Regions from separate parts of the Kitasatospora sp. NPDC057940 genome, predicted to be linked through region 4. Evidence: riboswitches for the same ligand, from Rfam matches in the RefSeq annotation. Region 4 holds a riboswitch; each other region holds the start of a gene.

Region 1 (7,534 bases), on a different contig from region 4:
GCGGCCCATCGCCTCCAGCACGGGTCGGGCCGCCTCGAAGTCCGGCTCGGCGGCTCCGACCATGAAGGTGAGGCTGGCGGCCGTGGCACCGATGACCCCGCCGGAGACCGGCGCGTCCACGGCCCGGTGCCCGGCGTTCACGGCCAGGTCGTGCGCCGCCCGGGCGTCCGCGACGTCGATCGTGGAGCAGTCGACGAAGAGCGTTCCCGGGCGGGCGGCGGGGAGCAGGTCGGCGTAGGCGGCCAGCACGTGCCGGCCGGCCGGCAGCATGCTGATGACGACGTCGGCCTCCCGCACCGCCTCGGCCGCGGACGGCGCCGGACGGACGCCGCCCTGCTCCGCCCGCCGCAGCGCCTCGGGTGCCAGGTCGTAGCCGGTCACGGTGTGCCCGGCCTCGGCGAGGTTGGCGGCCATCGGGCCGCCCATGTTGCCGAGTCCGATGAATCCGATGACTGCGTTGGATCCGTTGACTGCGTTGGATCCGTTGACTCCGTTGGGGTGGGTCACCAGCGCTCCAGGGGTGTGGTGGGGGCCAGGCCGAGTTCCCGGTCGCCGAGCGGGGCGAAGTAGCGGGCCACCGCGGCCGGCCCGACGGCGCTCAGCGTCGACGGGTTCCACCGCGGGGAACGGTCCTTGTCGATGACCTGGGCGCGGATCCCCTCGGCCAGGTCCAGCGTGGAGAGCGCCGCGCAGGAGGTCCGGTACTCCTGGTCGAGGACGGCCTCCAGCGGGCCGAGGGTGCGGGCCCGGCGCAGCGCCGCCAGGGTGGCCTTCACGGCGGCGGGCGAGTTGGCGGCGATCCGGTCCGCGGCCTTCTTGGCCTCCGGTTCGCCGCTGTCCCGCAGGCGGTCGAGGATCTCCTCCACGGTGTCGGCCCCGTAGCAGTGGTCGATCCAGGCCCGCCGGCCGTCCAGCACGCCGGCCGGTACGGGCCCGACGTTCCGTTCGAGGGCGTCGTGCACGGGGAGTTCGGCCAGGTCGTCCAGCAGCGCGGGCAGCCGCTCGGCCGGGGCGAAGTGGTCGGCGAGGCCGCAGAGCAGCGCGTCACCGGCGTCGACGGAACCGGCGGTCAGGGCCAGGTGGGTGCCCAACTCGCCGGGCGCGAGGGCGAGCAGGTAGGTGCCGCCGACGTCGGGGACGAAGCCGATGCCGGCCTCGGGCATGGCGACGCGCGTGGTCTCGGTGACGATCCGGACGCTGCCGTGGGCGGAGACCCCGACGCCGCCGCCCATCACGATGCCGCTCATGAGCGCGACGTAGGGCTTGGGGTAGCGGGCGATGCGGGCGTTGAGGCGGTACTCGTCGCGCCAGAACTCCTCCACCGCGCCCGGGTCCGCGCCGGTGGCGGCGCGGTGGATGGCGACGATGTCGCCGCCGGCGCAGAAGGCCCGCTCACCGGCGCCGGTGATGACCACGGTGTGGACCCGCTCGTCCTCCTCCCACGCGTCCAGGGCGTCGGAGATCCTCCGCACCATGGCGTGGGTGAGGGCGTTCAGGGCCGCGGGGCGGTTGAGGACGATCAGGCCGGCCCGGCCCTCGCGGTGGACCAGGACCTCGTCGAGGTCGTTCCCGGCCATCACGCGGCCCCGGTCAGGCCGCGGGCGACGATGACGCGCATGATCTCGTTGGTTCCTTCCAGGATCTGGTGCACCCGCAGGTCGCGGACGATCTTCTCGATGCCGTACTCGGCCAGGTAGCCGTAGCCGCCGTGCAGTTGGAGCGCCTGGTTGGCCACCTCGAAGCCGGTGTCGGTGGCGTGCCGCTTGGCCATCGCGCACAGCTGCGGCGCCCTCGGGTCCCCCCGGTCCAGGGCCGAGGCGGCCCGCCAGAGCAGCGACCTGGCGGCCTCCAGCTCCGTGGCCATGTCGGCGAGCCGGAACTGCAGTGCCTGGGCGTGCAGCAGCCGGGCGCCGAACGCCTCGCGGTCCGCCAGGTAGCCGGTGGCCCGCTCCAGGGCCTCCTGCGCTCCGCCGAGGGAGCAGGCGGCGATGCCGAGCCGGCCGCCGTTCAGCCCGTTCATGGCGATCCGGAAGCCCTCGCCCTCGGCTCCGAGGAGGCGGTCGGCCGGGAGCCGGACGCCGTCCAGCCGCACCTGGCGGGTGGGCTGGGCGTTCCAGCCCATCTTCTTCTCGTCGGGCCCGAACGAGACGCCGGGGTCGTCGCGTTCGACGACGAACGCGGACACCCCGCCGGCCCCCGGCCCGCCGGTGCGGGCCATCACCAGGTAGACCTGGGAGACGCCGGCGCCCGAGATGAACTGCTTGACGCCGTCGAGGACCCAGTGGTCCCCGTCCCGGCGGGCGCGGGTGGTCAGTGCCGCCGCGTCCGAGCCCGCGCCGGGCTCGGTGAGGCAGTAGCTGGCGGGGGTCGCCATGGCGCTGAGGCCCGGCAGCCACCGCGCGCGCTGGGCGTCGCCGCCGTAGCGGTCGATCATCCAGGCGACCATGTTGTGGATGGACAGGTAGGCGGCGATGGACGGGCAGCCGGTGGCCAGCGCCTCGAACACGAGCACGCCGTCGGCACGGCTGAGTCCGGAGCCGCCGGACTCCTCGCGTACGTAGACACCGGCCAGGCCGACGTCCGCCGCCTTGCGCAGCACGTCCACCGGGAAGTGCTTGGCCTGGTCCCACGCGACCGCGTTCGGCGCCAGGTGTTCGCGGGCGAAGGCCCGGGTGGTCGCCGCGATGGCGAGCTGGTCCTCGGTGAGGTCGTGCACGGCGTCCTCAGCCCATCGTCGGGATGGTGAAGCTCGCGCCCTCCTTGACCCCGGAGGGCCAGCGCGAGGTGACGGTGCGGGTGCGGGTGTAGAAGCGGATCGAGTCCGGCCCGTGCTGGTTGAGGTCGCCGAACCCGGAGCGCTTCCAGCCACCGAAGGTGTGGTACGCGACCGGCACGGGGATCGGCACGTTGACGCCGACCATGCCGGTGTTCACCCGGCGGGCGAAGTCCCGGGCCGTGTCGCCGTCCCGGGTGTAGATGGCCACGCCGTTGCCGAACTCGTGCTCGCTGGGCAGGCGCAGCGCCTCCTCGTAGTCGGCGGCGCGGAGCACGGTCAGGACGGGGCCGAAGATCTCCTCCCGGTAGATCCGCATGTCGGGCGTCACCCGGTCGAACAGCGAGGCGCCGAGGAAGTAGCCGCCCTCGTGGCCCTCCAGCCGGAAGTCCCGCCCGTCGACCACGAGTTCGGCGCCCTCCTCGACCCCGAGGTCCAGGTAGCCGCGGACCCGCTCCAGCGCGTCGGCGCCGACCAGCGGGCCGAAGTCCGCCGCCGGGTCGTCCGAGCGCCCGACCTTCAACGCGGCGATCCGCTCGACCAGTTTGGCCACCAGGGCGTCGGCGGTCTCCTCCCCCACGGGGACGGCCACCGAGATCGCCATGCAGCGCTCGCCGGCCGAGCCGTAGCCGGCGCCGATCAGGGCGTCCGCGGCCTGGTCGAGGTCGGCGTCCGGCATCACGATCAGGTGGTTCTTGGCGCCGCCGAAGCACTGCGCCCGCTTCCCGTGCGCGGCGGCGGTGGCGTAGACGTACTGGGCGATCGGCGTGGAGCCGACGAACCCGACCGCCTGCACCCGCGGGTCCTCCAGCAGGGTGTCCACGGCCTCCTTGCCGCCGTTGACGACGTTCAGCACGCCCGGCGGCAGCCCGGCCTCCAGGAACAGTTCGGCCAGGCGCAGCGGCACCGAGGGGTCGCGCTCCGAGGGCTTGAGGACGAAGGCGTTGCCGCAGGCGAGGGCGGGTGCGGCCTTCCAGAGCGGGATCATCGCCGGGAAGTTGAACGGCGTGATGCCGGCGACCACGCCGAGCGGCTGGCGCATCGAGTACACGTCGATGCCGGTGCCCGCGTTGTCGCTGAACTCGCCCTTCAGCAGGTGCGGGATGCCGGCGGCGAACTCCACGACCTCCAGGCCGCGTTGGATGTCGCCGTGGGCATCGGCCACGGTCTTGCCGTGCTCGGCGGACAGCAGCCGGGCCAGCTCGTCCTTCTCCTGCTCGACGAGTTGGAGGAAGCGCAGCAGGACGCGGGCCCGCCGCTGCGGGTTCCACGCGGCCCACGCGGGCTGGGCCTGCGCGGCGTCGGCGATCACCGCCTCGACCTCGGCCCGGCCCGCCAGCGGCACCCGGGCCTGCACCCGGCCGGTGTTGGGGTCGTACACGTCGCCGAAGCGACCGGAGGTGCCGGCGGTGGGCTTGCCGGCGACGAAGTGGGTCAGTTCTCGGACCATCGGGTTCCTTCTCTCGACAGGGTGGGGAGAGGAGGAGGATCGGAGGCCGCCGCCCGTCGGCGGGCACACGGTGGTGCGCCCCTCGGCACGGGCGTACGGCGGCAGCACGGAACGTCAGGGCGTGGACGCCCCGGCGGCCGTGGGCACGGGACGACCAGGAGCAGCAGTGGAGCGGGAGCAGCCCGGAGTCATGCGTGTCGTCTCCATCCTCGTGGAAAACACGGAACACCCGCGGCCGGTATCCTGACTCCCGGATCACCGCACGCCCCCAGGCCTTCCCGGCTGGCTGCCAGTGGCCTTCGTCTGCGAGGACGAACTCCCCGGTCACAGTGGCGGGACCGTGCCGGACTCACACCGGCTTCCCTGACACCGCGGACCTGTCCTCGACCATATAGTTGGACGTCCTAGTAAGTCCAGAGGCCCGCACGCGCGTTGCGCCATCGGGTTCCCGCCGCGCCGAGCACCACGCGACCGGGCGGCGCCCGCGATCAGGCACCCGGCAGCGCCGCGCCACGAGCCCGTAAAGTTAGCTGAGGCACACCTAAGCAACACAGGTCGAGCCCATCTTCGCCATACCGGCGCGGGCGGGCCTCGGCCGCCGGCCGCCGTCGGCACCGGGGGTGTGCCTGCCGGGAGTGTCGGGACAGGGAGAACGATGTGAGGGACGGTCGGGACGCCAGGCGTCCGCACGGGGAGCTGGTCGCGGACGTGCTGGCGGTGCTGTGGGCGGCCGGCGAGCCGCTGACCGCCCAGCAGGTCAAGGAGGCGCTGGACCACGGGCTGGCCCGCACCACCGTGGCGACGATCCTCACCCGCCTGCACGAGAAGGGCACCCTGGTCCGCAGCCGCCCCGCGCGGTCCTTCGCCTACGCCCCGGTGGAGGACGCCGCCGGACTGGCGGCCGGGCGCATGCGCCGGGAGTTGGAGAAGGAACCCCGGCGGGACCTCGTGCTGAAGCGGTTCGTCTCCTCCCTGTCCGAGGACGACGAGGACGTCCTGCGCAGCCTGCTCCTCGAAGCCCGAGCCGATGCCCAGGCCGGGGCCCGGACCGATGCCGGGGCCACAACCGCGACCACGACCACGACCACGACCACGACCGCGACCGCGACCGCGACGGACTCCGGCAGGCCCGAGCGCGAGGACGACGCATGGGCCTGATCCTGGCGATCGTCGCCCTGGCCCTGCTGCTCCCCTGGGCCGCGGCGCCCGCCGCACGCCGCCTGGCCCTGCTGCTCCCTCCGCGCGAGGCCTCGCTCGCACTCACGGGCGGAGCCGTCCTGCTGGCGGGCGGCACCGTCGCGGCACTCGTCGGGCTGTTCCACGTCCCGTTCCTGGCGGGCCTGGAGCACCTGCCGCTGTCCGGCGTCGTCGCCCGGTGGCCGGCCGTGGTGCCGGTGTCCTGCGCCGCCGGGGCCGCGCTGGCCGTCCAGGCCGTACGGCTGACGCTGCGCTGGCGCGGGCACCGCGTGCTCCTCGCCCGCGCCTGGGGCCTGACGGCCGATGCGACGAGCGACGGCGACCTGCTCGTGGTCGCGGGCGAGGAGGCCGAGGCCTTCGCCCTGCCAGGCCACCGGGGGCGCCCCGGCCGCGTCGTCGTCTCGACCGGCATGCTGCGCGCGCTGGGGCCGGAGGAGCGCGCGGTGCTCCTCGCCCACGAGCGCGCCCACCTGCGCGGGCGCCACCACCTGCTGTCCGCCGCCGCCGACCTCTCCGCCGCCGTGCACCCGGCGCTGGCCCGGCTGCGGGTCGACCTCGACTACCACCTGGAACGCTGGGCCGACGAGCAGGCCGCCGCCGCGGTCACCGACCGGCGCACCGCCGCGACCGCCATCGCCCGGGCGGCCCTGGCCGGATCACCGCCCGCCCGCCGGGGCGCCGGGCCCCTGCTGTCCGTGAACACCGGCCCCGTGCCCCAGCGCGTCCGGGCCCTCCTGGGCCCCGAACCCGCCCGCCCGACCGGCCGCAGGGCGCACGCCGCCGTCGCCCTGGTCGCCGCCGTCACGCTCGCGGCCCTGCTCGGCGCGGCCTTGGCCTACGGGCTGCACGAGTACGTCGAGTACGCGGCCCGGGCCCTGAGGGATCACGGCACGGTTTGACGACATCGATGTAGACCAACCGTGCGGGTCCGGGTATGGTGAGGCTCGGCTGACCCGTGCGGGCCTTGGCGCTGCCGCCCTCCGGCGATCAGCAGCCGCGTCCACTCCGGCCCGCGTCCACTCCGGCCCGCGGGCTCGGCGTCCCCGCGCGGGTGCCGCCAGCATGGCCCCGGACCGAGAACACGGCGGCCACCGGACGATGGGACCTGGTGTGTACGACGGGAGGACGGGCTCGACGAGCCCCTTCGAACAGACCGTCTACCTCCTGTCGACGGCCGGCCGGGCGGTCGACCGGCTGCTGGCCGACCGGCTCGACGCGAGGGGAATGGGCCCGGCCCATCAGGCGATGCTGTCCGCACTCGCCCAGTTGGGGCCGCACGGGCGCCGCGACCTCACCGAGCACGCCGCCGCCGCAACCGGGACCGACTCCGCCCAGGCCCTGGACGACCTCCTGTCCGCAGGCCTGGTGCACTCCATGGTCGTCCAGATCGGCGGGCGGCAGGAGGTGCTGACGATCACCCCGGCCGGGCAGGCGGCGCTGGACGTGCTGCACGACGACGCGTCCGCCGTCCAGGGCGACCTGCTCGCCTCGTTGACGAAGGGCCAGCGCGCCGAACTCAACTCCCTGCTGCGGCGGGTGTGCACGGCGGCCGCCCGCGGCGCGGGACGCCGCGCACCCTCGCGGCCGGGCCCCGGCTGGGTGCTCACCGGCGGACAGCGCCGGCGGTGGGTCGCCGAGTAGGAGTCAGCGGACGCCGGCGGGCTGCTGCGCCGCGAGCGGTGCGGGGTGGGGGCCCGCGAGCGGCAGGACGTGGTCGGCGCGGCCGGTGACGAGGGGGAGGTCGTGGCTGACGAGGACCACCGCCAGGCCCCGGCTGGTGCGCAGGTCGTCGAGGAGGTCCATGAGCGCGGCGGTGGTGTCGGTGTCGAGGGCGGAGGTGACCTCGTCGCAGAGCAGGACGTCGGGTTCGGCGGCCAGGGCGCGGGCGAGGGAGACGCGCTGGCGTTGGCCGCCGGAGAGTTCGTGGGGGTGGCGGGTCGCGTAGTGCGGGGGCAGGCCGACGGCGGTGAGCAGGTCGGCGACGCGCTCCTCGCACCGGGCGGAGGGGAGGCCGAAGTGCAGCTTCAGCGGCCGGGTGAGGGTGGCCCCGACGGTGTGGGCCGGGTTGAGGGCGCCGAGGGGGTTCTGGGGGACGAGCTGGATGCGGCGGCGCT
Region 2 (7,534 bases), on a different contig from region 4:
TCTTCTTGGAACTCTGCTGGGCGCTGTCATCGCGCTCGGCTCAACTCTCCTCGTGGAGCAGCGGCGAGAACGGAGAGAGGATCGCAGGACACGCCTCAAGACGAAACAGGAAGTGTATGCGCGCTACCTCGCTGCCCACGCCGATACCCGTACGCAGCTGCGGATCATCTCGGTCGCATCGGACCTGACCGACGAGGAACGCGGATATCGAGCCTTCACCGCATACGCCGCCTGCTATGCCCCCAGGTATGAGCTCGCGGTGCTGGCCCCCCAGCAAGTGTTGGCCTTGGCGAAGGACTTCGACCGGTGCGCTCGTGATCTTCGAGACCTCATTATCGAAGGCACACGGATCCCGACTCACGGCCGGCAGCGCATGCAGAAGTACCTCGCCGCCCTGAGCGCGGTGCAAGGTGCAATGCGAACTGACCTGGGCGCTGACAGTGACGAGTAGAAGCTGCCAGCAGTGATGCAGTCAGAGTTCGGCGAGATCGGCCAACCTTCGCTGAGACAGGACACGATGTTTGGGGCCGACTCAGGTGATCCGGACCGTCGAGGCCTGGTTCTCGCTCATTGCGGTGAAAACGGTCATAGTCGAGGCGACGGCGTCGATCCCGGCCGGTCCGGTGATGCGCAGCCACGCGAGGTCATCGAGTCCGTCGAATCGCCGGACGCGGCGGGTGACGTCCGTGGGCCAGGAGTGCGGAAGCTTCGGCAGGTGAATCAAGGAGATCTCGTCGATGAAGCTGCCGACCATCTGCGGGGGCTTGGTGACCGAGACATGGTGGAGACCGGAGAGTGAGATCACGACGTCCGGGTTCCACGGTCCCTCCCTGAGGGTGATCTCCCGGGAGTCCTCCTCGGCGAAGTTCTCGAACGAGACGCGGCTGATGGAGTATCCGACGCGCGGTGCGAGTGCGGCATTGGCACATCGGTTCTTGAAGGCGTCCCGCGCCTCGGTCCTGTCCGTCACAACGAGATGCTAGGAGCCCCGGCCGTCCTGGGCACCCACGATCTCGACCAGGCACCCGGTCGTCAGGTCCTTCCGGACCGGGTTGTTGTCGATCCGCGCGCGCATTCATCTTCCGTCCCGGCTCTGCGGTGGCCAGGTGGGCGTATCGAGTGCTGGCGCAGGAAGTCGGAATGGCCGACTTTCTGCGCCGCGAAGTTCCTCTGGGGTCGGTTCCTGTCGGGCGGATCGGCTATCGGCAGAGATCCTGTGGCGCAGGCTTCCTATTCTCGAAGGAACTCGTCTCGAATCCCTTCGGCCAGTGCGCGAATGTCGTCTCCGTGTAGTGCTACGGCGTCGAATTCGGAGAATTTCGACAGATGGACGTCGACATCTCGTGGATCGTGAGTGGTGATCTCTGAATGGAACGTCCCCACGATGACCAGGCGATCGAGCTGTGTAGCCATGACGGCAGGAGGGCAGATCCGCCAACGTAGTACGTGTTCACAGATGAGGAAGTGGAACTGCCGCTGGCGTTCGTGCAACACGGCCTGGCGCTCCAGTCGAGCCGCGATCGTTCTCGCCTTCGCCCCTTCCGGTAGCTCTGGGTGCAAGGCGAAGGCGGCCGAGACGTATTCGGCGCTCTGGGGCAGTCCAGGAATCAGCTGCCCTGGAAGAGTCGGAATGAGGTCCACGTCCTGCACGCTCGGCAGGGTCTTGCCGTTTTCGGTCTTCGAAAACTTGGCTGGAGACATGGAAGCCCTGAGGGCGACGGTCTCGGCTGTCCTGTCCGAGGCGATTCGTAGCGCCCGCAGGGTCAAGAACGCGATCTTTCCGGAACGGGAAAGTGGTTCAGCTGGCCCCGACCGGCGTGAACGCCGGGTGGGGGCGGGGGAGTTCGGGGGGATGGGGTGGGTGGTCGGGGCGGTACGGACAGAGGTGCCCCGCGCGGCGGTGGGCCGGGCGGGGCACCTCTGGTGTGTCTGAGCGGTTTAGAAGTCGTCGTCGAAGGCGACGGAGCCTTCGACGGCGACCTGGTACGCGGAGACGCGGCGCTCGAAGAAGTTGGTCAGCTCCTGGACGTTCTGGAGCTCCATGAAGCCGAACGGGTTGGTGGACCCGTAGCGGATCGGCAGGCCGAGGCGGGCGAGGCGCTGGTCGGCCACGGCCTCCAGGTACTGGCGCATGGAGTCGGTGTTCATGCCGGCGAGGCCGTCGCCGCACAGGTCCTGGGCGAACTGGAGCTCGGCCTCGACGGCCTCTTCCAGCATCTCGGTGACCTGCTTGGCCATCTCGTCGTCGAAGAGGTCGGGCTCCTCCTCGCGGACCGTGTCGACGACCGACATCGCGAAGTCCATGTGCATGGACTCGTCGCGGAACACCCAGTTGGTGCCGGTGGCCAGGCCGTGCAGCAGGCCGCGCGAGCGGAACCAGTACACGTACGCGAACGCGCCGTAGAAGAACAGGCCCTCGACGCACGCCGCGAAGCAGATCAGGTTCAGGAGGAACGCGCGGCGGTCCTCCTTGGTCTGCAGCGAGTCGATGTGGTCGACGGCGTTCATGTACTTGAAGCAGAACTGCGCCTTCTGGCGGATGGAGGGGATGTTCTCCACCGCGTCGAAGGCCGCCGCGCGGTCCTCGGGGTCGGGCAGGTAGGTGTCGAGCAGCGTCAGGTAGAACTGGACGTGCACGGCCTCCTCGAACAGCTGGCGCGACAGGTACAGCCGCGCCTCCGGGGAGTTGATGTGCTTGTAGAGGCTCAGCACCACGTTGTTGGAGACGATCGAGTCCCCGGTGGCGAAGAAGGCGACCAGGCGGCCGATGAGGTGGCGCTCGCCCTCGCTGAGCTTGGCCAGGTCGGCGACGTCGGAGTGCAGGTCCACCTCCTCGACGGTCCAGGTGTTCTTGATCGCGTCCCGGTACCGGTCGTAGAACGACGGGTAGCGCATCGGGCGCAGGGTCAGCTCGAAGCCGGGGTCGAGCAGCATCTTCTCGCGGTCGGGGGTGCTCACTGGCAGGCCTCGCAGGACTCGGGGTTCTCCAGGGAGCAGGCCAGCGCGGCCTCCTCCTCCGGGGTGAGGGTCGGGGTGTTCACGGGCGCGGGCGCGGGCGCGGCGGCGCGGGCGGTACCGGAGGCGGCCTGGGCGATCCGGGTCGCCGGGCGCGAGCGCAGGTAGTAGGTGGTCTTCAGACCGACCTTCCACGCGTAGGCGTACATCGAGCTGAGCTTGCCGATGGTCGGCGCCGCCATGAACAGGTTCAGCGACTGGCTCTGGTCGAGGTACGGCATGCGGGCCGCGGCCAGGTCGATCAGCGCGCGCTGGGGCAGCTCCCAGGCGGTGCGGTAGAGCGAGCGGACCTCGGCGGGCAGCCAGCCCAGCTCCTGGACGGAGCCGTTGGCCTCGCGCAGGGCGTCGCGGGTCTGCTGGTCCCAGACGCCGAGCTCCTTGAGCTCGCGCACCAGGTACGGGTTGACCTGGAGGAACTCGCCGGACAGCGTCTCGCGCTTGAACAGGTTGGAGACCTGCGGCTCGATGCACTCGTAGACGCCGGCGATGGACGCGATGGTCGCGGTCGGCGCGATGGCCAGCAGCAGCGAGTTGCGCAGGCCGGTCTCGGCGATGCGGGCGCGCAGCGCGGTCCAGCGGTCGGCCCACTGCGGGGCGGCCGTCGGGAAGTGGTCGATGTGCAGCTCGCCGCGGGCGGCGCGGGTCTCGCCGTAGGCCTCGTGGCGGCCCAGCTGCTCGGCCAGGTCGGCGGAGCGCTCGTACGCGGTGAGCATGATGCGCTCGGCGATGAGGGTGGACAGCCGCGCGGCCTCGGCGGAGTCGAAGTCGATCCGCAGCTTGAAGAAGACGTCCTGGAGGCCCATCACGCCGAGGCCGACCGGGCGCCAGCGGGAGTTGGAGGTGCCGGCCTCGGTGGTCGGGTAGAAGTTGATGTCCACCACGCGGTCGAGGAACGTCACGGCGGTGCGGACGGTGGCGTCGAGGCGCTCCCAGTCCATGGCGCCGAGCAGGTCGTCGACGGAGGCCCCCGGGGCGACGTGGGCGCCGAGGTTGACCGAGCCGAGGTTGCAGACGGCGGTCTCGGAGTCGTCCGTGACCTCCAGGATCTCGGTGCACAGGTTCGAGGAGTGCACCGTGCGGCCGGGGAGCGCGGTCTGGTTGGCGGCGCGGTTGGAGGCGTCCTTGAAGGTCATCCAGCCGTTGCCGGTCTGTGCCAGGGTGCGCATCATCCGGGCGTACAGGGTCTGCGCGGGGATGGTGCGCACGGCCTTGCCGGCCAGCTCGGCCTTGCGGTAGGCCTCGTCGAAGTCGGAGCCCCACAGGTCGACGAGCTCGGGCACGTCGGCGGGGGAGAACAGCGACCAGTCCTCGTTGGCGTTGACCCGGCGCATGAACTCGTCCGGGATCCAGTGCGCCAGGTTGAGGTTGTGGGTGCGCCGCGCCTCCTCGCCGGTGTTGTCGCGGAGCTCCAGGAACTCCTCGATGTCGGCGTGCCAGGTCTCCAGGTAGACGCAGGCCGCGCCCTTGCGGCGGCCGCCCTGGTTGACGGCGGCGACCGAGGAGTCGAGGGTGCGCAGGAACGGGACGATGCCGTTGGACTTGCCGTTGGTGCCGCGGATCAGGCTGCCGCGCGAGCGGATGCGCGAGTAGGACAGGCCGATGCCGCCGGCGTGCTTGGACAGCCGGGCGATCTGCGCGTAGCGGTTGTAGATCGAGTCCAGGTTGTCCAGCGGGGAGTCGAGCAGGTAGCAGCTCGACATCTGCGGGTGCCGGGTGCCGGAGTTGAACAGGGTCGGCGAGGAGGTCAGGTACTCCAGCCGGCTCATCAGGCCGTACAGCTCGGCGACCTCGCGCACCGACTGCTCGCTGTCGCCGACCGCCAGGCCGCAGGCGACGCGGAGCAGGAAGTGCTGCGGGGTCTCGATGACCTTGCGGGTGATCGGGTGGCGCAGCAGGTAGCGGGACTGCACGGTGCGCAGGCCGAAGTACTCGAAGCGGTCGTCGCCGTGGGCGTCGATCAGCGCGTCCAGGGCGGCGGCGTGCTTGGCGACGAAGGCGGCGGTGGTGTCGCCGATCAGGCCCTCGGCGTGGCCGACGGCGATCGAGGCGGCGAAGGAGCGCGAGCCCTGGCTGTTCGCCTCGTCGACGATCTCCAGGGCGAGCAGCCGGGCGGCGAGCTTCGAGTACTGGGGGTCCTCGGCGATCATCGACGCGGCGGCGTCCACGGCCAGCCCGCGCAGCTCGGCGAAGTCCGAGCCGGCGTGGCGGCCGCGCAGCGCGGCGGCGGCGACATGGCCGGGGTCCACCTGGGGGAGATCGACGCTGCGGTCGGTGAGCAGCCGAAGGAGCGCGCCACCGGGGTCGGAGACCGTCGGGTCGGTGGGGGCGGGGCCGGTGCCCTGGGCGGGCAGGGTGGCTGAGGCAGCGGTGGTCAAGGCGCTCTCTCCTGGCGGCGATCGGCGGTGGTGCTCGGGGGGTACCGGGCCGTTCGGGGCAGGGGAGCACGGCACGTACGCAGGAAGCGTCGCGCGACAGTGGCGTCCCCGGCCCGCCCGCGAGGCCCGGAAGGTGGTTCTCGTGCTGGCGCGGCCTCTGCGGGAGGGCCCGTGCGCACACCGTCGGCAGGTACTCGGACTCGCGGTGCGGCTGCTGGAGCCGCCCGCTCACCGCTGCGGGGCAGTCCCGGATTCGCACCGGGTTCCCCTGCATCGACAGCAGGATTGAGCATACATCTAGTGGTGTCTCTCTGATGCGACCCCACATGTAGTACGGCGCGGTGTGTCGGAGCGATAACCGGGGGTGCCGGGAGGAGGCGGGTCGTGGCCTTGGGGCGCCTCGGATCCGGGCTCCCGGCGCCCCGATTCCGAGCCCCTGGCGCCCTGATTCCGGGCCCCGTCGTCCTGGTTTCGATACGGAACGGTCACCGGGCGGACCGGTTGCCGGGGGCATGCCCTACGATCTGGGCGCATGAGCGGGCGAAGCGCCGAGGGGCGCGTTTCGCGAAGCGATCATCGAGCGAAGCGAGGGGGCGCGTGAGCGACGGAACTGGCGCACCCGGGCAGGGTCCGCAGGGAACGCCTCCCACCGGGCCGGGAGGCGCGCACGGTCAGCAGCCGCCGGTGGTGCCCGGTCCGGTGTTGCCGCCGAGCGGGGGCTTCGGGCCGCCGCCGGCCTCGTACGGGCCCCCGGTGCCGCCCGCGCCGCCGGTGGCGCAGCCCGGTCCGCCGGGGCAGCCTCCGCTGCCGCAGCCGGGGCAGCAGTGGCAGCCGAACCCCCAGGCGTACCCCCAGCAGCACCCGCAGGCACACTCCCAGCCGCATCCCCAGCAGCACCCGCAGTCGTACCCGCAGCCCCAGGCGCCGCAGCGCTCCGAGCCGAACTGGGAGGCGCTGGCGGACCGCAACGCGGCGGACGGCAAGCGCCGCCGCCGGCTGCGGGCCCTCGGCGTGGCGGTCGGGGTCGTCGTGGTCGGCGGACTGATCGCGGGCGGGGCGGTGCTGCTGACGAAGGGCGGCGACGACAAGCCGGTCGCCGGGCCGGTCACCTCGGCCTCCAGCCGGCCGTCCTCCGCCGCATCGGGTGCCGCCCAGAGCGCCGCGCCCAGTGCCGCCGCGACCCCGGGCGGGAACCCGTCCGGCACCCCGGGCGGCGCGCCGGACGACCCGTCGAAGCCGATCTGGGAGGCCGCCACCGACCCGGCGCCGCAGGACGCGGGGGCACTGTTCTCCGCGCTCCAGGTGACGGTCAACGGCGCCACCTGGAACCGGACCTTCGTCTCGCTGGACTCGCCCTGCTGGGACGGGAACTCGACGACCGGCGGGCTCGGCAAGGTCCTCGGTGACCAAGGCTGCCAGAAGGTGCTCCGGGCGACCTACGTCTCCGGCGACAGCGCGGTGACCGTCGGTGTGGCGGTCTTCGACCACAAGATCCAGGCCGAGACCTCGATGAAGAGCTACACCGGCCACCTCAAGGGCGCCGTCGCGCCGGGCGCGCCGGCCTTCTGCGCCACCCCGGGCTGCACCAACACGCACAACACCCTGGGCCGGTACGCCTACTTCACGGTCGAGGGCTCGGCGAAGGGCGGCGACGCCGCCGACTCCGCCGCCACCGCGGCGGCCGCCGGCTTCGGCGAGCACGTGAAGGGCCAGCTGCTCCAGCGCGCCAAGGCCGCAGCCGCGGCCGCGCCGGGGGCGCCGGGGGCCGCCGCGGCCGGCTGATCCGCCGTGACACCCCGGCACCGGCGGGTTCGCTCGCCGGTGCCGGGGGAGTGTGGCAGGCTCTCGGGGCAGTCATTCGCACGAGTGTTCCGGTTGTGTCCGCCTGGGCCGGTGCCGGCGAGCAACCGGAGGAGCGGTCCGTGGCCCTGCCCAGAGCCCTGCGCGGCAAGCCCGCCGTCCTGGCCGCGGCCGGGGTCGTGGTGGCCGCGGGCGCCGTGGCGCTGTTGCAGCGCGACGGCCGGGCCGACGGCGAACGGCCCGCCCGCGTCCCGGTGACGGTCGGCCTCCCCGGCCGCACCCTGCCGCCGGAGGTCGGCCGGGACCTGCTCGCCCGGGACCCGCAGGCCTCGCCGAACGCCCGG
Region 3 (7,534 bases), on a different contig from region 4:
CGCCCGCGCGCTGCTCAAGGAGCGCCGCTGGGGCCGCAGCCCGGCCGTGCTCACCAACTCGATCTGCCTGCCGATCGGGTACTACATGCTGGAGAGCGGCGGCGCGATGATCGGCGTCGGCGTGCTGGTCGCCCTGCTCGGGCTGGTCGGCATCGGCGCGCTGCTGAACCCGAAGTCGACGGCGGCCCTGTACGCGTCGCACGAGGGCTGAGCGCACAGGGCCGTCGGGGGCCGGCCGCCGGCTGAGCGGCCGTCGGTCCTACTCCTCGACCAGGAGCTTCTCCCGCAGCTGGGCCAAGGTCCGGGCCAGCAGGCGGGACACGTGCATCTGGGAGATCCCCACCTCGGCGGCGATCTGCGACTGGGTCATGTTCCGGAAGAACCGCAGCACCAGGATCTTCTGCTCCCGGGGCGGCAGTTGGGCCAGCAGCGGCTTGAGCGACTCGCGGTACTCGACGCCCTCCAGCGCCTCGTCGGTGGCGCCGAGGGTGTCCGCCACGGCCGGCGACTCGTCGTCGCTGTCCGGGACGTCCAGGGACAGCGTGGAGTACGCGTTGGCGGACTCCAGGCCCTCCAGGACGTCCTCCTCGGAGATCCCCAGGTGCTCGGCGAGCTCGTGCACCGTGGGGGAGCGCCCGTGCCGCTGGGAGAGCTCGCTGGTCGCCGTGGTGAGCGACAGCCGCAGCTCCTGGAGGCGGCGCGGCACCCGGACCGCCCAGCCCTTGTCGCGGAAGTGCCGTTTGATCTCGCCGACGATGGTCGGCGTGGCGTAGGTGGAGAACTCGACCCCGCGCTCGTGGTCGAAGCGGTCCACCGACTTGATCAGGCCGATGGTGGCGACCTGGGTCAGGTCGTCCAGCGGCTCGCCCCGGTTGCGGAACCGCCGGGCCAGGTGCTCGACCAGCGGGATGTGCATCCGCACCAGCTGGTTGCGCAGCTCGACGCGCTCCGGGGAGCCGTCGGGCAGCGCGGACAGCCGGACGAACAGCGCGCGGGCCGCCTCCCGGTCCGGTGCGCCCGAGCGGTGCGGGGCCGGGGCCGGCGCCTGGACGGGCACCGCGGTGCGCAGGTCCGCGGCCTCGTCCGCCGGATCGGACGGGGGCGGGGATGCGGGCGACGGTTCAGACGTCGGCTCGGTCGGGTGGCTCATCCGGTGGGCGTCCTTCGGGTGCGCATCGTCGTTGGCGGCGAGGCCAGGAACGCTCGCCTGGGTCGGTACGGCAGGTCCCGCCGTCGCGAGGCCGGTACGGTCCAGATCACTCACGGCCATTCCCCCGTTCCGTTCCGGGAGCACCGGGGCCCTCGGGCCCCGGCATCGTCTCGTTGGTCGTACCGCGTGGGGGGCGGTACCGGGCGCCGCCCGCCCGGCCCCTGATCGGGGACCTGGCGGACGGCCCTTGTGCGGTGCTGGTCGACGCCCCGGCTAGTGGGCGACGGGGCCGCCGCGCTTCTTGTGCAGGCTGATCGACACGGTCTTGTCCTCGCCGACCGAGGAGTCGACCTCGCCGGCCAGGGCGGAGAGCACCGTCCAGGCGAAGGTGTCCCGTTCGGGCGCCTTCCCGTCGGTGGTGGGGGCGGCGACGGTCACCTTCAGCGAGTCGCCGACCAGCCGGAACTCGCAGGTCAGGACGGAGCCGGGCACCGCCTGCTGGAGCAGGATGGCGCAGGCCTCGTCGACCGCGATCCGCAGGTCCTCGATCTCGTCGAGGGTGAAGTCGAGCCGTGCCGCCAGGCCGGCCGTCGCTGTTCGCAGGACCGAGAGGTAGGCACCCGCCGCGGGCAGCCGGACCTCCACGAAGTCCTGCACTCCGGGCTCGCCGTCGATCTGGGACACCCTCACCTCCTGGGTGACGCGCTGTGCTTCCGGGCCGGTGGCCGCGGCACTGTCTGTTGCTTGGCTCAACTGCTTCGCCCCAACTGTCCAGAGGGGTGGTGCGGTACGTACCGGTCATACCCTTCGCGGGGCGACCGGACGCCGCGTATCCGCCTGAGACCTTACCGCCTTCCGCACGCCGGCCGGGGCTCGGGAGTCACTCATGGTAAGCCATCGCGACGCAGGGTGGCAGGGGTTCGGACGGTCCGTTCAGTGTCCGCCGCCGGCGGCGGCGAGCGCCTCGCCGGTGAGCCGGTAGACGGTCCAGCCGTCCATCGGCACCGCGCCGAGGGACTTGTAGAAGTCGATCGAGGGAGTGTTCCAGTCGAGCACCGACCACTCCACCCGCGCGTAGCCGCGTTCGACGGCGATCCGCGCCAGTTCCAGCAGCAGCGCCTTGCCGTGGCCGCCGCCGCGGGACTGCGGGCGGACGTAGAGGTCCTCCAGGTAGATCCCGTGGGTGCCGCGCCAGGTCGAGAAGTTGAGGAACCAGACCGCGAAGCCGACCGGCTCGCCGGTGGCGTCGTCCTCGGCGATCAGGCCGAACAGCGCCGGGTCGGCGCCGAACAGGGCGTCGCGCAGCTGCTCCTCGGTGGCCACGGCCTCCTGCGGGGCCTTCTCGTACTCCGCGAGCTCGCGGATCAGGGCGAGGATGACGGGAACGTCGGTCACGACGGCGGTGCGGATCATGCCGCGAGCCTACTGCGCGCCCCCGCCTCCGGCCCAGGCCCGGATCGGGGCCCGGGCGGGAGGCGGGGGCAGGCGGGTCAGCGGGCGGGGACGGTGCGCAGATAGTCGGCCAGCGCGGTGATCGCGGCCGGGTTGCGCGGGCTCTCCACCAGGTCGACGTAGTCCAGGACGAAGATCCGGTCGTTCCTGACCGCCGAGACGCCGGCCAGCGGCGGGAAGGACTTCAGGAAGGCGCGCTTGGCGTCGGCGCCGGTCTCGCCGTAGTTGTTGATCAGGATCACCTCGGGGTCGCGCTGGACCACGCTCTCCCAGCCGGCGGTGACCCAGGTGTCCGCGAGGTCGCCCATCACGTTGGTCCCGCCGGCCTTGGCGATGATCTCGTCGGCCGCAGCGAACTTCCCGGCGGTGTACGGCTTGTCCTGCCCGCTGTCGTACAGGAACACGGACGGTCGGCGCTCGGGCTGCGGGGCGGCGGCGACCTGCGCCTTGAAGCCGGCGACCAGCTTGTCCGCCCGGTCGCGGACGTCGAAGATCTCGCCGAGGTTGGCCAGGTCGGTGTAGAGCGCGTCCAGCGGGGACATCACGCCGCGCTCGGTGCCCTTGCCGCTGCGGCAGGACTCGCTGAGCACGTACGAGGGGATGCCGAGGTCCCCCAGCGCCTGCGGGGTGAAGCCGCGGCCCTCGTCGAAGCCGTAGTGCCAGCCGGCGAAGACCAGGTCGGCCTTGGCACCCAGCACGATCTCCTTGGTGATCTCCTTCTTGGAGAGCCACGTGGTCTGCTGGTAGCCGTCCTTCCAGGCGACCTGGTCGACCCGGCCCTTGTCGTCGGGCATCACGTAGCCGGCCATCCGGTCGGCCAGGCCGAGGGCGAGCATCAGCTCGGTGATGCCGACGTCGTTGGTCACCGTCCGGGCGGGCTTCTGCGGGAAGGTGAGCTTGGTGCCGCAGTTCTCCACGGTCACCGGGTAGTGGGCGGAGGCGGCGGTGGCGTCGCCGCTCGGGGCGATCTCGGCGCCGCAGGCGGTGAGCCCGAGGGTGAGCAGGGCGGTGATGGCAACGGCCTTGGTGCGCACGGGGGTTCCTTCGGGGGGTGGGTCAGATCCGGTCGAAGAGCAGTTGGACGGCGCCGGTCACCGGGTGCCGGACGGGAGTGGCCCGGACGCCGAACACCTCGGCCAGCAGGGCGGGTCGGAGCACCTCGGCGGGCGGCCCCGAGGCGACGATCCGGCCGGCCCGCAGCACGTACAGCAGGTCGCAGTGGCCGGCCGCCAGGTTGAGGTCGTGCAGCGCGGTGAGCACCGTCGGGCCGGCCTCCCGGACCAGCGCCAGCACGTCCAACTGGTGGGCGATGTCCAGGTGGTTGGTGGGCTCGTCCAGCACCAGCAGCCGGGGCTCCTGGACCAGCGCGCGGGCGATCAGCACCCGCTGCTTCTCGCCGCCGGACAGGCTCAGGAAGCCCCGCTCGGCCAACTGCTCGGCGCCGACCCTGCGCAGCGCCTCGGTGCAGCGCGCGTGGTCGTCCGCGCCCGGGCCGCCCAGGACAGGACCCAGACCGCGCCGGTGCGGCAGCCGGCCCATGGCGACCACCTCGGCCACCGTGAAGTCGAACTCGGCGGAGTGCTCCTGGGGGAGTGCGGCCACCCGCCGGGCGGCCTCGCGCGTGGTCAGCGCGTGCAGGTCCGCGCCGTCCAGCCGGACGGCCCCGGCGGCCGGCCGCAGCGCCCGGTAGACGCAGCGCAGCAGCGTCGACTTGCCGCTGCCGTTCGGCCCGACCAGCCCGACCACCTGCCCGGCGGCGGCGTCCAGGGTGACGTCGTGGACCAGCCGGGCGCCGGCCAGCTCGACCGAGACGGAGTCCAGGGCGAGATCCATCAGCGGCCTCCGAAGGAATAGCCGCGACGGCGCATCAGCAGCAGGAAACTGGGCACCCCGAGCACCGCGGTGACCACCCCGACCGGCAGTTCGGCGGGCGCCAGCAGGGTGCGCGAGACGATGTCCACCCAGACCAGCAGCAGCGCCCCGGCGAGCGGCGCGACCAGCAGCACCCGGCGGTGCCCGGCGCCGACCAGCATCCGGGCCAGGTGCGGCACCATCAGCCCGACGAAGCCGATCGCCCCGCTGACGGCCACCACCGTGCCGGTGACGGCGGCGGTCACCACGAACAGCTCGCGGCGCAGCCGGTCCGGGTCCACGCCCAGCGAGGCGGCCGTCTCGTCGCCCATCGCGAGCGCGTCCAGCCGGCCGGCGGCGCAGGCCAGGTACGCCAGGCCGGCCAGCACGGTGGCGGCGGCGATCGGCACCGAGCCCCAGGTGGCGCCGCCGAGGCTGCCGAGCAGCCACATCATGGCGTCCCGGGCGGCCTCGCCGCGGGCGGCCGCGAAGACCATCAGCGCGGTGACGGCGGAGAAGCCGTAGGAGAGCGCGGTGCCGGTGAGCACCAGCCGCAGCGGGGTGAGCCCGTAGGCCGTGCGCGCCGCGAGGTAGACCAGCACCATGGCGACCAGCGCGGAGCCGAACGCGGAGGCCGAGATCGCCCACACCCCGAGCGAGGCGAAGGCGCCGAGCAGCAGCACGGCGTTGGCGCCGACGGCCGCGCCGGAGGAGATGCCGAGCACGAACGGGTCGGCCAGCGCGTTGCGCACCAGGGCCTGGACGGCGACCCCGGTGGCGGCCAGCCCGGCGCCGACCACGGCGGCCAGTACGGCGCGCGGCAGCCGGATCTCCCAGACGATCGCGTAGGCGGCGGCCTCCTCCGCCTCCAGCCGTCCGCCCGTCAGCCCGGCGGCCAGCAGCCGCAGGGCGCGGGGCAGGCCGATCCCGGAGGCGCCCAGCGCCACGCCGCAGAGCAGCGAGAGCAGCAGGGCGGCGGCCAGGCCGACGGCGAGCGGGAGGGCGGGTATTCGGCGGGCGGGCGGGCTCGTTGCGCCACTGCCCGCGGCTGCGGTGCTGCTCACGGTGCGCCTTGCCTCGGGCCGCGGGTGCGCGGGGGAGGCACCGGTCGGGGGCGGGTCCGGGCGCCATCCCCTCGCAGTCCACGGCGAGTTGTCGGGAGTTCAGCGGCCGGGGGCGATCGGGCTGGCGCGGCCACCAGGGCCGCGCTCACCGTTGCGGGTCAGCGCCGGATTCGCACCGGACTTCCCCCTCGGACGCCCTGGCAGCATAACAGCCACAAAGGCTAGGCAACCCTTACCGGGCCCGGATGGGGCGTGGACGCACGACCGCCCCCGTCCGGGCTCGCGGACGGGGGCGGTCGGGTGGCGACGCGTCAGGCTCAGGCCTGCTTGGTCTCCCAGAAGATCTTGTCGACCTCGGCGATCAGGTCCAGCAGGGCCTGGCCGGTGGCGGGGTCGGTGGACGCCTTGGCGGCCGAGGCGGCCTTCAGGGTGTCGTTGATCAGCTGGTGCAGCTGCGGGTACTTCTCGAAGTGCGGGGCCTTGAAGTAGTCGCTCCACAGCACCGAGATGTGGTGCTTGACGGCCTCGGCACGCTGCTCCTTGATGATCAGGGCGCGGGTGCGGAAAGCCGGGTCCTCGTTGGCCTGGTACTTCTCCTGGGTGCCCTTGACCGACTCGGCCTCGATCCGGGCCTGCGCCGGGTCGTACACGCCGCAGGGCAGGTCACAGTGGGCGTGGGCGGTGGCGCGCGGTGCAAACAGACGAGAGAACATGGGAGTCCTTCCTTAGATCGTCTTCCCGCGCCCGAGATTACCCTTCCGCACCCGGGGTTTCGCGATCGGGCGGTGGGCCTAGGGCAAAAGGCGGACCCGGAACCGGGGTAATCCGGACATCGAACGGATCGAACGGGGTGACGGTCCGTACGGCAGACTGGGACCGGGCGGTCCGGGAGGAGGAGTCGTGGCGCGGAGCACGGAACCGGCGGGCGCGGAACCGATGGGCACGGAACCCCGGGGGCGGGGCGGCGGCGCGGTGCCGTTCGGGCTGGTCGACGTGGCGGGCCCGTCGATGGTCCCGACCCTGCGCGAGGGCGACCAGCTGCTGGTGCGCTACGGCGCGCCGATCCGGCCCGGCGCGGTGGTGCTCTTCCGGCACCCCTTCCAGCAGGACCTGCTGGTGGTGAAGCGGGCCGCCGAGCGGCGTCCGAGGGGCTGGTGGCTGCTGTCCGACAACCGGCCGGTGGACAGCGACAGCCGCAGCTACGGCCCGGTCCCGGACGAGCTGGTGCTCGGCCGGGTGCTGCTGCGGCTGCGCCCGCGCCCGGCCTGGCTGGCGCCGGGGCGGCGGCTGGAGCGGCTGCTGCTGGGCACCCGGCTGGCCCGGGTGCCGGGCCTGGCCCGCCGCCTGGGCGTCTGGGCGGACGAGCTCTGACCCTCTGAGCCCTGCCCTGCCCTGCCCGGCCCGGCCAGTGCCTAGCCGGCGGCGCCGAGTGCCGCGGCCTCGGCCTCCTGGCGCTTGCGGGCCCGGTACGCGGCGACGTTGGCGCGGGTCGCGCAGCGGTCCGAGCAGTAGCGGCGGGAGCGGTTGGTCGAGGTGTCCAGGTAGGCGTTGCGGCAGGGCGCGGCCTGGCAGATGCCGAGCCGGTCGGCGCCCAGCTCGGTCAGGTGGACGGCCAGGCCCATGCAGGCGACCGCGCTGAAGTGCGCGGTGGCGGTGGGCGAGTTGTCGGCCAGGTGCAGGTGCCAGCGCGGCCGGCCGGCGTCGTCCAGGTAGTCGTGCCCGGAGACCAGCGGGCTGACCGGGTACTCCATCAGCAGGCTGTTCAGCAGGTCGACGCCCCGGATCTCGTCGCCCTCGGCGGCGGCCTCGAAGACCCCGCGCAGCCTGGTCCGCACCGCCCGCAGCCGGGGCAGGTCGGACTCGTCGGCCTGTGCGGCGGCCCGCGAGGAGTCGGAGAACAGGCCGCGCACCGCGTCCACGGACGTCAGGGTGTCGGTGCCGCGCCCGGGCTCCTCGGTGTTCACCAGCCGAACGGCGAGATCGGCGTAAGAGGCGAGCTCCACGGAGGTCCTTCCAG
Region 4 (7,534 bases):
AACTCCTTGGCGATCTCCACGGCCTCGTCCAGGACGACCGCGTCCGGGACGCCGTCCTCCCAGATCAGCTCGTAGGCGCCGAGCCGCAGGACGTTGCGGTCCACGATCGGCATCCGGTCGAGGGTCCAGCCCACCGCGTACTGCGAGATCAGGTCGTCGATCCGGCGAGCGTGCTGGACGTACCCCTCGATCAGCTCCATGGTGTACTCGCCGACCTGCGGGGTGCCCTCGTCGGGCTTCGGCTCGCGGGCGCGGGCCACCCAGTCCGCGAGGACCCGCTGCGGGTCGACCCCGCGGTGGTCGGCCTCGAAGAGGATCTGGAAGGCCCGGGTGCGGGCCTTGCTACGTGCGGCCGACACGGACTTACTTCACCCGGCCGAGGTAGCTGCCGTCGCGGGTGTCGACCTTGATCTTCTCACCGGTGACGATGAAGAGCGGCACGGCGATCTCGGCGCCGGTCTCCAGCGTGGCCGGCTTGGAGCCGCCGGTGGAGCGGTCGCCCTGGACGCCCGGCTCGGTGTGGGAGATCAGCAGCTCGACGGAGGCCGGGAGCTCGATGTACAGCGGGGAGCCCTCGTACATGGCGACCAGGGCCTCGAAGCCCTCCAGCAGGTACTTGGAGGCGTCGCCGACGACGGCCGGCTCGACCACGATCTGGTCGTAGGTGTCCGTGTCCATGAACACGAAGTTCTCGCCGTCCTTGTACGAGAACTGCATGCCGCGCTTGTCGACGTTGGCGGTCTCGACCTTGGTGCCGGCGTTGAAGGTCTTGTCGACGACCTTGCCGGTCAGGACCTCCTTGAGCTTCGTGCGCACGAAGGCCGGGCCCTTGCCGGGCTTGACGTGCTGGAACTCGACGACGGACCAGAGCTTGCCGCCCTCCAGCTTGAGGACCATGCCGTTCTTGAGATCGTTCGTGGAAGCCACGGGCGCACTTACTCCTGGATATAGCTGTCAAGGAACCAAGGCTTGCGTCCTGCCGCCGACGGCCGACGGGCGGCCGCGGTCACAGGGCGAGGAGCTCCTTGGTGGTGATGGTGAGCAGCTCGGGCCCGCCCTCCTCTGGGGGGCGCACCACGAGCGTGTCCTCGATCCGGACACCGCCCTTGCCCGGGAGGTGGACCCCTGGGCCGACGGTGACCGGCACGCGGCTGTCCAGTTTACCCATGTCCGACGGACCGAGGCGCGGCGCCTCCCGGATCTCCAGCCCGATGCCGTGGCCCACCGGGTGCGGGGAGGTCTCGGTGTGGCCGGCCGCCTCCAGGATCTGCCGCGCGGCCCGGTCGGGCACGTACTGCTCCACGCCCGGCCCGAGCGCCTCCCGGCCGGCCCGCTGGGCCCGGAACACCAGCCGGTGCAGCTCCACCTGCCAGGGCGCGGGGGCGGCGCCGATCACGAAGGTCCGGGCGGTGGAGACGCCGTAGCCCCGGTACTGGGCGCCCATCACCACGGTGAGGAAGTCGCCCTCCTCCACCCGGCGGTCGGTCGGCTGGTGGGCGGGCTGGCCGGAGTGGCTGCCGGTGCCGACGGACACCGGGTAGGCCGCCCGGTCCGCGCCGTGGTCGATCATCCGGCGTTCCAGCTCCATCGCCAGGTGCCGTTCGGTGCGGCCGACCAGGATCGACTCCAGCAGCTCGCCGAGCGCCTGGTCGGCGATCTCGGCGGCGATCCGCAGGTCGGCGATCTCGTGCTCGTCCTTGACCACCCGCAGCCGCTCGACCACCTGCCCCAGGTCGGCCAGCCGGGCGCCCTCCACCAGGCTCGCCACCGCGCGGTGGCGGCTGACGGTCAGGTCGTGCTCCTCCACCGCGAGGTCCGCCACGCCCAGTCGCGTGGCGGCGGCGGCCGCCGCCAGGGCGGTGTCCGCCGCGGCCGCCACCGGCATCTGGGTGACGTCCGGCGCGATCAGGTGTTCCCCGGTGTCGTCCGCCGGCAGATCGTCCGGCACTGCCAGCAGCACCCGCTCCCGGGTCAGCAGCAGCGTCGCCCCGCAGGGCGCGCAGCCCGTCAGATACCGCACGTTCGCCGCCCGGGTGATCAGCGCCGCATCGGCCCCGGCCGCACTGCAGTGCTCCCTCACCCGCTCCCGCCGACCCGCGTACGCATCAGACATGCGTCGAGCCTACGAACCCCCACTCCGATCCGCCCGCCGAGAACCCCCGACAGGGCGCGACCCCACCCCCGCACGCCCCCTCCGTGGTCGCTACGCCCCCTCCGGGTCGATCAGGCCGCGGCGGTAGGCGGGGACCAGGTTCTGGGGGACGAGCAGTTCGCGGCCGTTGAGGGTGATCGGGACGAGCTTCGGGGCCTTGCCCTTCCACTGGGCCCGGCGGTGCCGGGTGTTGCTGCGGGACGTCTTGCGCTTGGGGACGGCCATCGGGGGCTCCTTGTCGGCTGGTGACGGGGCGGTGACGGTGGTGACGGTGGTCGTGGTTTACCGGGTGGCGCCGGCGGCGTACGGGAGGAGGGCCATCTCGCGGGCGTTCTTGACGGCCCTGGCCACGGCGCGCTGCTGCTGGACGGTGAGCCGGGTGACGCGGCGGCTCCGGATCTTGCCGCGGTCGGAGACGAAGCGCCTCAGCAGGTCGGTGTCCTTGTAGTCGATGTACTCGATGCCGGCCGCGAACAACGGGTTCGGCCGGTCCTTGGGCGGGTTCGATCGCTTACGCACAGTGACGGCTCCTCAGTGAACGGGGTCGAGCAGGTCCCGGAAGGCGTCCGGCAGGGCCTTCCAGCCGGGTTCGCCGGCGGCGAGTTCGGCGTCGGTGAGCAGACAGGAGTCGAGCAGCCCGGTGACGCCGTCGACGTCCAGGCCCTCCGCGGTGAAGCTGAGCTGCTGCACCCGGTCGCCGTGCAGCGGGTGCCAGTCGAGGGCCGCGGCGGCCCGGCGGGCGGGCGGGTAGAGCTCCCAGGCGGCGTCGGGCAGGGAGGTGAGCCAGGGCCCGCACTCCTCGACGGCGAGGTTGGCCCCCGCGGCGTCCCAGGCCAGCATCAGGTCGGGCCGGTTGGCCAGCCAGAAGCGGCCGCGGCTGCGCTGGGCGGCGGGGACGAGCAGTTCCAGCGCCCGGTGCAGCCGCTCGGGGTGCAACGGGCGGCGGCGCTCCCAGACCAGCGTGGTGACGCCGGCCTCGTCGCTCTCCTGCGGGAGCAGCGCGATCGCCGGGTTGACCCGGTCGCGGGCGGCGGCGACGTCGAAGCCGCCGAGGGCGGCCCGGGTGAGCGCGCCGGTGCCGAGCCGGACGACCCGGGCGGTGGGGTGGAGCTGGCGGAGCAGCGCGAGCCCGGGCGTGTGCGCCGTCGCGCGCGGGACGGCGAGGGTGGTGGCGTACTCGACCTGGTGGGCGAGCGCCTCCGCGCGGGTCCGCTGGTCCTGGCGGGCGGTGTGCTCGCCGTGCTCCACCAGGTCGTCGGAGACCGAGAGTTCGCCGACCAGCCGGTCCGGGTCGACGGCCGTGACCACGCCCGCGAGTTCGACGGCGTCCTCCAGGTGGCGGCCGTCCGCCTCTCCCCCGGCGATCACCTCGACGGCCGGGTGCGGGTCGCTGCCACCCCACAGTTCGACGATCGCGAGCCCGTACCGGCCTTCGTCGGCGATCCGCAGCAGTCGCGGCAGCAGGTCCTCGCGCAGGGCGCAGCAGGGGCAGTCGTTCACCAGCGGGACGTCGGCGGCGTCGAACCCGCCTCCGGTGTCGCGCAGTTCGCGGTGGACGACGCCCTGCGAGGCGTCCCGCAGGTCGTGGTGGAGGACCACCGCGTCCACCGCGGCCGCCGCCAACTCCAGGACGGCGGCGCGGCGCCGGTCGGCGTGCAGTCCGGCGACGACCACCACGGGCAGCTTGATCCCGTCCACGCCGCTCACCAGCTGGCCTTGCGGACGCCGGGCAGGTGGCCGGCGTGGGCGTGGACGCGCAGGTTGACCCGGGAGAGGCCGAAGGCGCGCAGGTAGCCGCGGGGGCGGCCGTCGACGGCGTCGCGGTTGCGGATCCGGGTGGCGCTGGCGTCGCGGGGCTGGCGGGCGAGTTCGGCCTGGGCGGCGGCGCGTTCGGCGGGGGCGGTGCCGGGGTGGGCGATGACCCGCTTGAGCTCGGCGCGGCGCTCGGCGTACCGGGCCACGACGGCGCGGCGCCGCTCGTTCTTGGCGATCTTGCTCTGCTTGGCCATCAGACCTTCCCCCCTCGGGCGCGGATGCGGGCGACGGCGGCCTCGATGCCGATCGTGTCGATGGTGCGGATGCCCTTGGCGCTGAGGGTGAGCCGGACGTACCGGCCCTCGCCGGGCAGCCAGTAGCGCTTGTGCTGGATGTTGGGGTCGAAGCGGCGGCGGGTGCGGCGGTGCGAGTGTGAGATCGCGTTGCCGAATCCGGGTCGGCGGCCGGTGAGTTGGCAGTGGGCGGACATGGGTGCTCCCTGGCGTCCGGGAATGGGCAGGACGGAGCTCACGTTACACCAGATGAAAATGACTTCCATTTCGATGTACGGTTTCGTCCCAGCCCCGAACACCCCGCCAACCCGGGAGGACACCCATGGCCCGCAGTGAACTGCGCCCCGTCATCAAGCTCCGCTCCACCGCCGGCACCGGCTACACGTACGTGACCCGCAAGAACCGCCGCAACGACCCGGACCGGATGGTCCTGCGCAAGTACGACCCGGTCGCGCGCCGGCACGTCGACTTCCGCGAAGAGCGCTGAACCCCGCCCGCCCGAGCCGAACCCCACCCGAGCCGAACCCCGCCAGCCAGCCCACCAGCCCGCCCGAAGGAGCCCGCCATGAAGCCCGGCATCCACCCCGCCTACCGCCCCGTCGTCTTCCGCGACAAGGTCGGCGGCCTCGCCTTCCTCACCCGGTCGACCGTCACCAGCGACCGCACCGTCGAGTGGGAGGACGGCAACACCTACCCGGTGATCGACGTCGAGACCTCCTCGGCCAGCCACCCCTTCTACACCGGCCAGTCCCGCGTCATGGACACCGCCGGCCGGGTCGAGCGGTTCCGCCGGCGCTACGGCGACCGGCACTGACCGGCAACGCCCCGCAGCGACGAAACGGCGCCCCCCCCCGGGATCCCGGGGGAGGCGCCGTCGCTGCTCGCTGTTCGCTGCCGTCGCTGATCGCGGCCGTCGCTACTCGGCGGCCGCCCAGCGTTTCTCCACCCGGGCCAGCTTCCAGTAGGCGATCGCCGCGGCCCAGACCACCACGAACAGCCCGGCGATCGCGTAGCCGACGTTGTCCAGCGAGATGCCCGCGATCCAGCCGGTGACCGGGTCGGTCAGATCGAGCTTCTCGTGCAGCACGCCGACCAGTTCGATGGTGCCGATGACGAAGGCCACCGCGATCGACAGCCCAGTGATCGTCAGGTTGTAGTACACCTTCCGGACCGGGTTGGCGAAGGCCCACTGGTACGCGAAGTTCATGAACGTCCCGTCCAGGGTGTCGAACAGGCTCATCCCGGCCGCGAACAGCAGCGGCAGGCAGACGATCGCGTACCAGGGCAGCCCGGCCGCCGCGCCCGACCCGGCCATCACCATCAGGGTGACCTCGGTCGCGGTGTCGAAGCCCAGCCCCAGCACCATGCCCACCGGGAACATCTGCCCGGGCCGGGTGATCGACCGGGTCGCCCGGTTCAGCACCCGGGCCATGAAGCCGCGCGAGTTGAGGTGCTCCTCCAGCTGCGCCTCGTCGTACGACCCGGCCCGCATCGCCCGGAACACCTTGAGTATGCCGAGCAGCGCGGCCAGGTTGAGCGCGCCGATCAGGTAGAGGAACGCGCCGGAGGCCGTCGTGCCGACCATCCCGAGCCACTTGTGGGTGGTCGAGTCGTCGTCCATCAGCGTGCTGGCCAGCTGCGCGCCGCCCGCCACCAGGGCGGCCATCAGCACCACCATCGAGGAGTGCCCGAGGGCGAACCAGAAGCCGACCGAGACCGGCCGCTTGCCGTCCGCCATCAGCTTGCGGGTGGTGTTGTCGATCACCGCGATGTGGTCGGCGTCGAAGGCGTGCCGCATGCCGAGGGTGTACGCGGTGATCCCGAGGCCCACCCCGAAGACCTGGGTGCCGACCGCGTAGTTGTGGGGCGCGACCAGGAAGATGAGCGTCCCGAAGGCCACCACGTGCATGGCCAGGATCACCCCCATCAGCCCGGCCGTACGGACGGTGTCCTCGCGCTTCCAGCGGAACGTGGGCAGCACGGACGGTGTCGCCGGTGCCTCGGCAGCCGCGGCGGTTTCGGGCAAGGTCATTCGGGTCACGCTCCAGCACCTCGTGGAAACACTTCGTGAGATGCCGTGGCCGGTCTCCTGGCTTACGGGGGTCCCGTACCCGCCTTCCCAGGTGCGCGAGGCTCCCAGTGGCGTCGTGGGTACGGACGTCTCTCCATCGTCGACGATCACGATGGCCCGATCACAGTGGCGAGGGCCGCTCCGGACTGGGACCCCTGAGGATCCGTCACCGGTCTTCCCGAGCACCACGGCGGGGAACACCGTAGGGGCCAGGACCCACCCTTGCAAGGCTGCGTACCTGCGCAGGTGTCCAGGATCACAGGCCCCCTCCTGCAACAATGTGCGCATGCATCTCGTACCGGCCGACCGCGCGGGCCACCGCACCATCGACGGACACCGGGTCTGCGAGGCCATCGCCGCGATCGGCGACCCCGCGCACGTCCGCACCTGGGCCGAGCGGTTCTCCCTGCTCGCCGACCCCGGGCGGCTCGCCCTCCTGCTCGCCCTCCACCGGGCCGGCCCGCTCGCCGTCTCCGACCTCGCCGTCGCCACCGGCATGCGCGACCCCGCCGTGTCCCAGGCCCTGCGGCTGCTCCGCACCGCGGGCGTGGTCGCCGGGGACAAGGACGGACGGGTCGTGCGCTACCGGCTCGTGGACGAGGCCCTGCGCCCCCTCCTCGACGCGTGCGCCGCCGCCGAACACCACGAGCCCAGCACGGCCGTCGGCTGACCGGCCGGACAGTGCCCGGTCAGGCCGCCTGGCAGGCGGGGCACCAGAAGAGGTTGCGCGCGGCGTGCTGCTCCGTCCGGACGTCGGTGCCGCAGACCAGGCAGGGCATCGCGGCCCGCCGGTAGACGTACACCTCACCGCCGTGGTCGTCGACGCGCGGCGGGCGGCCCATCGCCTCGGGGGTGTGCTCGGGGCGGACGGTGTCGATCCGGCCCGCGCCGACGCCCTCGTGCATCAGGGCGACCAGGTCGGCCCAGATCGCGTCCCACTCGGCCCGGGTGAGGTCGCGGCCGGCGCGGTGCGGGTTGATCCCGTGGCGGAACAGCACCTCGGCCCGGTAGACGTTGCCCACCCCGGCCAGCACCTTCTGGTCCATCAGCAGCGCGGCGACGGTCGTCCGGCTGGCCGATATCCGGCGCCAGGCGGCCTGCGGGTCGGCGTCGGCGCGCAGCGGGTCGGGGCCCAGCCGGGCCGCGACGGCGGCCTTCTCCGCATCGGTGACCAGCGCGCAGGTGTTGGGCCCGCGCAGGTCGGCGTAGCCGTCGTCGTTGGCCAGCCGCAGCCGGACCAGGCCGACCGGCTCGGGCGCGGGC

The links. Region 4 has a riboswitch for cobalamin ahead of ACFVTF_RS24215 (HoxN/HupN/NixA family nickel/cobalt transporter). Riboswitches for the same ligand answer to the same signal wherever they lie in the genome.
Positions count from the first base shown of each region.
Region 1: linked by a shared signal. The riboswitch ahead of ACFVTF_RS07595 (CoA-acylating methylmalonate-semialdehyde dehydrogenase) and the one ahead of ACFVTF_RS24215 (HoxN/HupN/NixA family nickel/cobalt transporter) in region 4 are both predicted to bind cobalamin.
Region 2: linked by a shared signal. The riboswitch ahead of ACFVTF_RS35245 (ribonucleoside-diphosphate reductase subunit alpha) and the one ahead of ACFVTF_RS24215 (HoxN/HupN/NixA family nickel/cobalt transporter) in region 4 are both predicted to bind cobalamin.
Region 3: linked by a shared signal. The riboswitch ahead of ACFVTF_RS30490 (FecCD family ABC transporter permease) and the one ahead of ACFVTF_RS24215 (HoxN/HupN/NixA family nickel/cobalt transporter) in region 4 are both predicted to bind cobalamin.

Region 1 covers NZ_JBHVPH010000003.1:387,258-394,791, forward strand. The annotation lists gene mmsB (3-hydroxyisobutyrate dehydrogenase) at 1-414, opposite strand, end outside; gene ACFVTF_RS07585 (enoyl-CoA hydratase/isomerase family protein) at 504-1,577, opposite strand; gene ACFVTF_RS07590 (acyl-CoA dehydrogenase family protein) at 1,577-2,716, opposite strand; gene ACFVTF_RS07595 (CoA-acylating methylmalonate-semialdehyde dehydrogenase) at 2,724-4,223, opposite strand; cobalamin riboswitch at 4,439-4,630, opposite strand; partial or broken gene ACFVTF_RS07600 (BlaI/MecI/CopY family transcriptional regulator) at 4,881-5,243, shown strand; gene ACFVTF_RS07605 (M56 family metallopeptidase) at 5,372-6,319, shown strand; gene ACFVTF_RS07610 (MarR family winged helix-turn-helix transcriptional regulator) at 6,531-7,061, shown strand; gene ACFVTF_RS07615 (ABC transporter ATP-binding protein) at 7,065-7,534, opposite strand, start outside.
Region 2 covers NZ_JBHVPH010000039.1:14,995-22,528, reverse strand. The annotation lists gene ACFVTF_RS35265 (hypothetical protein) at 1-451, shown strand, start outside; gene ACFVTF_RS35260 (hypothetical protein) at 533-970, opposite strand; gene ACFVTF_RS35255 (Scr1 family TA system antitoxin-like transcriptional regulator) at 1,231-1,767, opposite strand; gene ACFVTF_RS35250 (ribonucleotide-diphosphate reductase subunit beta) at 1,939-2,958, opposite strand; gene ACFVTF_RS35245 (ribonucleoside-diphosphate reductase subunit alpha) at 2,955-5,366, opposite strand; cobalamin riboswitch at 5,558-5,700, opposite strand; gene ACFVTF_RS35240 (hypothetical protein) at 6,144-7,172, shown strand; gene ACFVTF_RS35235 (glycoside hydrolase family 26 protein) at 7,313-7,534, shown strand, end outside.
Region 3 covers NZ_JBHVPH010000026.1:102,603-110,136, reverse strand. The annotation lists gene ACFVTF_RS30520 (hypothetical protein) at 1-211, shown strand, start outside; gene ACFVTF_RS30515 (RNA polymerase sigma factor SigF) at 260-1,264, opposite strand; gene ACFVTF_RS30510 (anti-sigma regulatory factor) at 1,424-1,834, opposite strand; gene ACFVTF_RS30505 (GNAT family N-acetyltransferase) at 2,084-2,563, opposite strand; gene ACFVTF_RS30500 (ABC transporter substrate-binding protein) at 2,641-3,636, opposite strand; gene ACFVTF_RS30495 (ABC transporter ATP-binding protein) at 3,659-4,435, opposite strand; gene ACFVTF_RS30490 (FecCD family ABC transporter permease) at 4,435-5,517, opposite strand; cobalamin riboswitch at 5,607-5,746, opposite strand; gene sodN (superoxide dismutase, Ni) at 5,835-6,230, opposite strand; gene sodX (nickel-type superoxide dismutase maturation protease) at 6,454-6,888, shown strand; gene ACFVTF_RS30475 (CGNR zinc finger domain-containing protein) at 6,930-7,520, opposite strand.
Region 4 covers NZ_JBHVPH010000017.1:62,626-70,159, reverse strand. The annotation lists gene nusB (transcription antitermination factor NusB) at 1-359, opposite strand, end outside; gene efp (elongation factor P) at 364-927, opposite strand; gene ACFVTF_RS24255 (M24 family metallopeptidase) at 1,007-2,113, opposite strand; gene rpmF (50S ribosomal protein L32) at 2,204-2,377, opposite strand; gene rpsR (30S ribosomal protein S18) at 2,435-2,671, opposite strand; gene ACFVTF_RS24240 (CobW family GTP-binding protein) at 2,684-3,859, opposite strand; gene rpsN (30S ribosomal protein S14) at 3,856-4,161, opposite strand; gene rpmB (50S ribosomal protein L28) at 4,161-4,397, opposite strand; gene rpmG (50S ribosomal protein L33) at 4,523-4,687, shown strand; gene ACFVTF_RS24220 (type B 50S ribosomal protein L31) at 4,766-5,014, shown strand; gene ACFVTF_RS24215 (HoxN/HupN/NixA family nickel/cobalt transporter) at 5,117-6,232, opposite strand; cobalamin riboswitch at 6,262-6,476, opposite strand; gene ACFVTF_RS24210 (ArsR/SmtB family transcription factor) at 6,558-6,941, shown strand; gene ACFVTF_RS24205 (Fpg/Nei family DNA glycosylase) at 6,961-7,534, opposite strand, start outside.